2 linked regions of the Flammeovirga yaeyamensis genome follow. The main gene of each other region encodes a partner of the protein of the gene in region 2 in a complex. Links are inferred from orthologs where the notes say so. Each region holds a gene or a part of one and is shown on either strand. Other genes may lie near its edges.

The links. Proteins that work in one complex are often made in the same cells at the same time.
Region 1: KMW28_RS20265 (region 2) and rpmD share a complex: the UniProt entries of both Escherichia coli proteins name them as parts of the 50S ribosomal subunit. The link is inferred for Flammeovirga yaeyamensis from one-to-one orthologs.

The regions. Positions count from the first base shown.
Region 1 is NZ_CP076132.1:4,609,578-4,613,118, forward strand. The notes cover bases 730-3,541. They hold rpmD (50S ribosomal protein L30), read right to left. Parts: upstream 2,320-3,541; coding sequence 2,140-2,319; downstream 730-2,139. Other genes in these bases: secY (preprotein translocase subunit SecY), read right to left, coding at 730-1,623; rplO (50S ribosomal protein L15), read right to left, coding at 1,630-2,079; rpsE (30S ribosomal protein S5), read right to left, coding at 2,339-2,854; rplR (50S ribosomal protein L18), read right to left, coding at 2,868-3,221; rplF (50S ribosomal protein L6), read right to left, coding at 3,227-3,541. Outside these bases: map (type I methionyl aminopeptidase), read right to left, coding at 1-301; more of secY, read right to left, coding at 301-729.
Region 2 is NZ_CP076132.1:5,098,523-5,102,898, reverse strand. Bases 894-3,809 are described here. They hold KMW28_RS20265 (type B 50S ribosomal protein L31), read left to right. Parts: upstream 894-2,188; coding sequence 2,189-2,431; downstream 2,432-3,809. Other genes in these bases: KMW28_RS20260 (GlmU family protein), read left to right, coding at 2,609-3,796; KMW28_RS20270 (lamin tail domain-containing protein), read left to right, coding at 894-2,053. In the rest of the region: more of KMW28_RS20270, read left to right, coding at 1-893; KMW28_RS20255 (hypothetical protein), read right to left, coding at 3,894-4,376.

The DNA of each region.
Region 1 (3,541 bases), 490 kb from region 2 along the record:
CATTTAAAAGTACTCCGCAATCAATAGAGATTACGTCACCACTTTTCAACTCATAATCGGAAGGGATACCGTGTACAATAACGTCATTTAATGACATGCACAAAGTGTTTGGGAACCCATTATAATTCAAGAACGAGGGGTGAGCCCCATTGTCCATGATAAAATCATGAGCGATTTTATCAATAGCACTAAGGCTTACCCCTTCATTAATATTCTTGGCGATTTCACCATGCGTTCTGCCGAGTAAATCAGCACTAACACGCATTAGTTCTATCTCTTCTTCTGTTTTGTAGTATACCATTAGACTGTTGCCACGTTTTGGCGTCCTTTGATATTCCCAGACTTCATCATTGAATCATAATTTTGCATAAGCAAGTATGATTCGATTTGCTGAAGAGTATCTAAGATAACACCCACCATGATAATAAGTGATGTACCACCATAGAATCTAGAAAAACCTGCACTAACACCCAACATACTAGCAAAAGCTGGCAAAATTGCCACAACTGCTAAATATACTGCTGAAGGTAATGTGATTCTATCTAGAATCCAGCTAATGAAGTTTGAAGTTTCCTCACCTGGTTTCACATTTGGTACAAATGCATTGTTTCTCTTTAAGTCTTCTGCCATTTGATCAGGGTTGATCGTAATCGCCGTATAGAAATACGTGAACACTAAAATTAAAATTGCAAATGTCAAATTGTAAGCTAATGATGTGAAGTCAGCAAAATTTTGCTGAATCCATCTCGCATTATCACTTTGATCTGCCCAAATGCCTGCAATCATAGAAGGAAGGAACATTAATGATTGTGCGAAAATGATAGGCATCACGTTCGCAGCATTCACTTTTAATGGAATGTAAGAACGTTGGCCAGTAGCCAAAGTACGTTTCTTACCTCCAGCACCTACTACCTGACGTGCATATTGCACAGGTACCTTACGAACAGCTGCGTTCAATAGAACAACACCCATTACAATAAAGAACAAAGTAACAAGTTCAGCAACAAATAAAATGTTTTGATCTAATTGATCTACTTCTTGATACAATGCTACAGGTAAGCCAGAAATGATACCGATCATGATTAACATGGAGATACCATTACCAATTCCTTTTTCAGTGATTTTTTCACCAAGCCACATACAGAAAATTGTACCCGCAGTCATAATTAATATGGATGCTGGGTAGAATAATGACTGTTTGATGACGATTGCCTCTGTAGGGATCGTAGAATATAAATATCCTGATCCTTGGAAGAGTGTAATCACGATCGTCAAAACACGCGTAATTTGGTTAATTCGTTTACGACCAGATTCTCCTTCCTTTTGCATACGCTGGAAGTAAGGCACTGCCATGCTCAACAATTGGATCACAATGGATGCCGAAATGTAAGGCATGATACCCAAGGCAAAAATAGAAGCTCTAGAGAATGACCCGCCTAAAAAGACGTTTAACATTCCTAGAATTCCATCTGTTTGATCTGCAAGTTCTGCAGGGTTAACGCCGGGCAGTACGATATACGATCCCAATCTGAAAATCGCTAGGAGCGCAAGAGTGAATAAAATTCTGTTTCTTAGCTCCTCGATTGAAAAAATGTTCTTCAGTGTCTTGACAAACTTGTTCATAGCTTCTTACAATGTAATCGCTTTTCCGCCTGCTTTTTCGATTGCCTCTTTAGCAGATGCAGAGAAAGCGTTCGCCGAAATCTCTACTGTTGCAGTTAGTTCGCCATTACCAAGAACTTTAACTTTGCCGTTCTTAGAAATAACTCCTAACTCCACGAATGTCTCTAACGCGAAAGTAGTAATACCTTTCTCATCAGCGATCTTTTGGATATTTTCCAAGTTGATCGGAGTATACTCTACTCTGAATGGAGATTTGAAGCCAAATTTAGGCACGCGACGTTGTAGTGGCATTTGACCTCCTTCGAAGCCAAACTTCTGGCTATAACCAGAACGCGACTTAGCACCTTTGTGACCACGTGTTGACGTGCCACCACGGCCTGAGCCTTGTCCACGACCTACGCGCTTATTTTGGCGTACTTTACCACCTTTCGCAGGACTTAGTGTATGCAGTTTCATGACTGTTTCCTAATTAATACCTTTTAAAGTACTAATGCTTTATGCAAAAGTACAAAGAAATTACAACTCTTCAACGCTGATTAGGTGATCAACTGCTTTTACCATGCCTAAAATCTGTGGATTAACATCTTTTTCGACAGTTTTGTTGATTTTTCCTAACCCTAACGCCTTGATTGTGCGTTTTTGTCTTTCAGGACGACCGATCAACGATCTAACCTGAGTAATACGGATCTTTGCCATAACTAGATTAAATATTTGATTAGCCGTTAAAAACTTTGCTTAATTTCACGCCGCGTTGCTCAGCTACCATGCGTGGATCACGCATTTTAAGTAGCGCATCAAAAGTTGCTTTAACCACGTTGTGTGGGTTAGAAGAACCTTGTGATTTCGCTAATACGTCGTGTACACCTGCTGATTCAAGAACTGCACGCATCGCACCACCTGCGATAACACCAGTACCTGCAGATGCAGGTTTGATTAGCACGCGTCCGCCACCGAATTTACCTTTTTGAGGGTGAGGAACAGTACCTTTAAGTACTGGTACCTTCATTAGGTTTTTCTTAGCGTCTTCGATGCCTTTAGTGATTGCGTCAGTTACCTCGTTGGCTTTACCCAAACCATAACCAGCAACGCCGTCACCGTTACCTACAACTACGATCGCAGAAAAGCTGAAGCGTCTACCGCCTTTTACTACCTTAGCTACACGCTTGATAGCAACAACTTTTTCTGTAAGCTCTAGATCAGCTGATTTTACTTTTGTTACGTTTTGTTTCATCTCTGACAACTCTTTAGAATTTCAAACCACCTTCTCTAGCACCTTCTGCTAACGCTTTCACTTTACCGTGGTAAAGGTAACCGTTACGGTCAAAAATAACCGTTGAAATACCAGCAGCAGTAGCTTTCTCAGCAACCTTTTTGCCTACTTCTGCAGCCAATGTAACGTTAGATGCTTTGCTTTCAGCATTGATCTCACGTGAATCAGAGGCAACAAGAGTACGGCCAGTTTGGTCGTCGATCAACTGCGCATAGATTGCAGTATTACTTTTGTATACAGAGAGTCTAGGGCGTTCAGCTGTACCTGAAATCTTCTTACGAATACCCCTTTTGATTCTCAGTCTTCTCAGATCTTTCTTAGTGGCCATACTTGTTATTTTTTACCAGCAGCTTTACCTGCTTTTCTTCTAATCTCTTCACCAACATACTTCACACCTTTACCTTTGTATGGTTCTGGCTTTCTGAATGAACGGATCTTCGCTGCAACTTGTCCAACCAATTGCTTGTCAACGCCTTCAACGTGTACTACAGGTGGTTGTCCTTTTGCAGTTTCAGCGCTCACTTTGATTTCCGCTGGAACTTGGAAAAGAATTCTGTGTGAATAACCAAGATCAAGGTCCAATAATTGACCTTGTACCGATGCTTTAAAACCGACACCTACTAACTCTAGTGATTTTTTGTATCCTTC
Region 2 (4,376 bases):
ATATTTCGATACCCAAGCACATTTAAATGGTGGACAATCATTAGAAAGAATTGATCCACAATTTTTTTGTGATGCACATCAAAATTGGAAAAGTTGTCAACATTCCTCTGGAAGTACTGTGGGTGTTGAAAATTCTGTTTTTGCACTTTTAGAAGATAGTCAACCTATTGAAGTTGATGAGATTAAAGGTGTTGGTACTCGAACAATTCAGGTGAAATTCAATAAAAAGGTGTTGGGAAATTCTGTGAATAGTACAAGCAATTACTCCTTGTTGAATGTTGATAACTCTGTGAATAACCTCGAAATTGTTGATAACTATACCCTGAACATCAGCTTCGATCATGATTTACCGACCGGAATGTTGATATTTTTAACTGTTGATAACTTTGTTGATTGTTTTAGCAACTTTCAATTTTACTATCAAAAACCCTTTGTATTGCCTCAGAAAGTTAAATATCAACAAATGTTAGTAAGTGAGTTGATGATTGATCATTCACCAATAGTCAAAATGCCTGAAACAGAGTATATAGAAATACACAACACATCGAACGACTACTTGTACCTGTCTGAGTGCAGAATGTTAAGTAATGGGGATACAATTGACTTACCAAATGATTGGATTATTCCGGGAGGATACGTGGTCTTGTGTGATCAAGATGCTGAAAATCTATTTGATAAAGATATCCAAGTGATAGGTGTTGATAACTTTCCGATTTTGAGAAATGATGAGGGGTATATACAACTCATCAATACCGAAAATGAGTTGGTCGATGAAGTCTTTTACGATATCGATCAATTGGATGATTCCCAAAAGAAAGAGGGGGGATGGTCGATGGAACGTATTGATATATCGAGCGATTGTTTCAGTCGTTTTAATTGGACGTATTCTGATGACGAAAGAGGAGGAACGGCAGGGGAAGCCAATTCAGTGAATTATGTTTGGAACGACAAGCATGCACCGAATATAGAAAACGCAATTTCCATTGAAGATACGGTAGTGCTCTTTTTTGATGAAGAGATTTCCATCAATAAATCGAAAGATTTAAAAATTAATTATGGGTCGATTGTCTATTCATTATTTGATGTGGAGGTGGATCATCAACTCATTTCTTTTGTTGGGGATGGATCTACTAATGAACATCAAATAATAATTGAGGGGATAAGTGATTGTTTTGGAAATTCGGAAAGGCAGGAAATCGAAATTATACCATTAAACTCAACGACTCATTCGCTTCATTTATCAGAAATACTTTATGATCCTTCTGTTTTGAATACCGATTTTGTGGAATTGTATAATGCATCTGATCTTCCTGTTTTGCTGAATGATTGGGTGATTTCTAATGGATCGGAAAGTAAAAAGATAATATCAGGAACGAAGTATCATTTGATACATCCACATTCTTGGGTGGTACTTACAAGCAATAAAGAGTATTTGATGAGTTATTATCCGAGTTTATCATCAGAAGGTGTGATTGAAATGAGTTTGCCTTCTTTTCCAAATGCGGGTGGAATTTTGAGTTTGTGGTATAAAAATGAGGTAAGGGAAAAGATGAATTATGGAGATCAGTTTCACCAGCAATATATTAGAGATACAGAAGATGTGAGTTTGGAACGTATCAGTTATAATGATAACGCTGATTTGGAAAGTAATTGGACTTCTGCCACTGAAAGTGCGGGTTATGCAACACCAGGGGAAAAGAATTCTAGAAATCAATTTTCGCAAAATGAAGAGGGTAGTTTAGGAGGTTTAACGTTTAGTGCACCAATCATCACACCTAATGAAGATGGAGAGAATGATTTTCTGGAGATAAGGAATTCTTCTGAAAGAGCGTTAAGAATCTACAGAATGGAGGTATTCGATTTGTCAGGAAAACTGGTAAAACAACTTGTTCAAAATTATACCTTGGCTGCGGGAGATGCGATAAAATGGGATGGGGAAGTCGATTCTAGAGAAAGAATGTATGGACAATTTATCGTCTATGTACATATTGAAAATCAATTCAATAGCGTAGAAACGTATGCAAAAGTTATTCGTGTAGCGACCTGGTATTGAAAGAAATAGGTCAATTTTTAAATTTATTTATAGTTGTTATCGAATAAGTTGCAATTTATTTTGTATCAGTAGTTTAAATATACTACTTTTGCATTTCGATTTGGGATTACAGAAAAAGTTAAAAATATTAATAAGATGAAACAAGACATTCATCCGGAGTTCAGAACAGTGTTATTCCACGATCTGACTTCAAACGAAAAATTCCTTATTGGATCTACAGTTGCTACAACTGAGACTATTGAGCACGAAGGTGAAACTTATCCTTTATTCAAAGTCGAGATTTCTTCAGCTTCTCACCCGTTCTACACTGGTAAGAAAGCAGCTATCTCAGCAGCTGGTCGTGTTGACAAGTTCAACAAAAGATACGGTAAAAAATAATTTTATTTTTCTGTACAAAAAGCCATGGTTTCTTTATGAAATCATGGCTTTTTTTGTTTATCGAAATTAAGAGTGCATTTTTGTGGTAGTTAAAAACAACATCATGTTTCTAACTATTTTTTGTGCGTTATTTAAGAGCAGATACGCTAAGCTGTTCTATCATTATCTCCATAGATCATGAATATTATTTTATTCGACAATCCTAAAACGAGAGTCAAACTTCTTCCTTTCACATTTGTTCGCCCAATTGCAGATATCCGTGTGGGTATTTTTAAAATCTTTGAAAAGTGGGAAAGAGCTTTCGATACTAAAGTATCTTTCTTAACGGATGACTATCTTCAAGGAAAGTTTCCTTTAAGACATGGTAGCGATCAATACTATATCAATGGCTCTTTATGTCCAAATCCTTCGATGCTTAATCGAATTAAGGAGTTGAAAGAAGGGCAAGGTTTGGTTTGTGGAGAAGATTTATTGGTATTGCATACTTCACATCAATTCGAAACATTGGATAGTGAAGCAGGTGACTTTGAGAGAATTGAAGTTCCTCAAGAGGAAGTCGTTTTAATTAAGCATCCTTGGGAGATCTTTACTCAAAATAGAGGACAGATTATGCAGGACTTTGAGGTGGTGACAAGAGGTAGACACTCGCATCATATCGAAGATCCACATACGGTAGTATATGGTAGAGCCAATATTTTTGTGGAAGAAGGGGTAGAGGTTAGAGCTGCGATTCTAAATGCACAAAAAGGGCCAATTTATATTGGTAAAAATGCGGTGATCGAGGAAGGTGTCATTATTCAAGGTACTTGTGCTATTGGAGAAGGTACGCGTATTAACATGGGGGCAAAAATTAGAGAAGATTGTTCTTTTGGTCCTCATTGTAAAGTAGGAGGAGAGATCAACAACTCTGTCATTTTTGGTTATTCTAATAAAGCCCATGATGGTTATTTAGGTAATTCTGTTGTTGGCGAGTGGTGTAATTTAGGTGCAGATACAAACAACTCTAACCTAAAAAACAACTATGGACCAGTTAGAGTGTGGAGCTATGCGGATAGAAATTATGTGAGCACAGGACAACAATTCTGTGGAATGATGATGGCCGATTACTGTAAGGCAGGGATCAACACCATGTTTAACACAGGTACTGTGGTAGGTGTTTCTGCACATATTTTTGGTGGTGGTTTTCCTCCGAAACACATTCCTTCTTTTGCATGGGGAGCGATTGAATCCAACGATGTGGCAGAATTAGATAAAATGATTGAAATAGCTGAACGTGTTTTCGCAAGACGTAAGGCGGAGTTTACGATACACGATCGTCAAATTCTTGAGAAAGTATTTGAGTTGAGTAAATTCGATAGAAGATAGTTTTTTGAGTGAAGAGTGAAGAGTGAAGAGTTTAAAACTAAGCTCATTTGTATATAAAAATAGGATGTCCCAAATATATTTGAGACATCCTATTTTTTTAATTAGCACTTTTCTCTAAATCTCCAAAATATTGTATTAGAGTATCAATTTTAGCTGTTTGTTTTTTAATGACTTTTGGTCTAAACACAAACCAATTGATAGCGATCCAAATTACTGTTCCAATTACAAAAGGAATAGAATAGTTAGGATTTAGAGCAACTAAAAGTTCGAATAAATAGATTCCCATTCCTGCAGAGAAAAGAATAAAATAACTAGATATCGTTGAGGTTTGAATTTTTCTCTGCTGCTCTTTTATTGCTTTTAATTTTTTGATATAATCTATAGTATTTTCATCAAATTGAATGCTATTAATCAATTTATGTAGGGTATTGCTTGAGATGAGGAATACCAAAGTGCCAATTATAGCTAAACCTATTCCTATTTTGGTCAAAACTAATTCAGGATTATAGTAGAAACCAATAAAAAGTAAATATCCAATAATACCAATAGCAGTGAAATAACTTACAATAATAGATTGTAA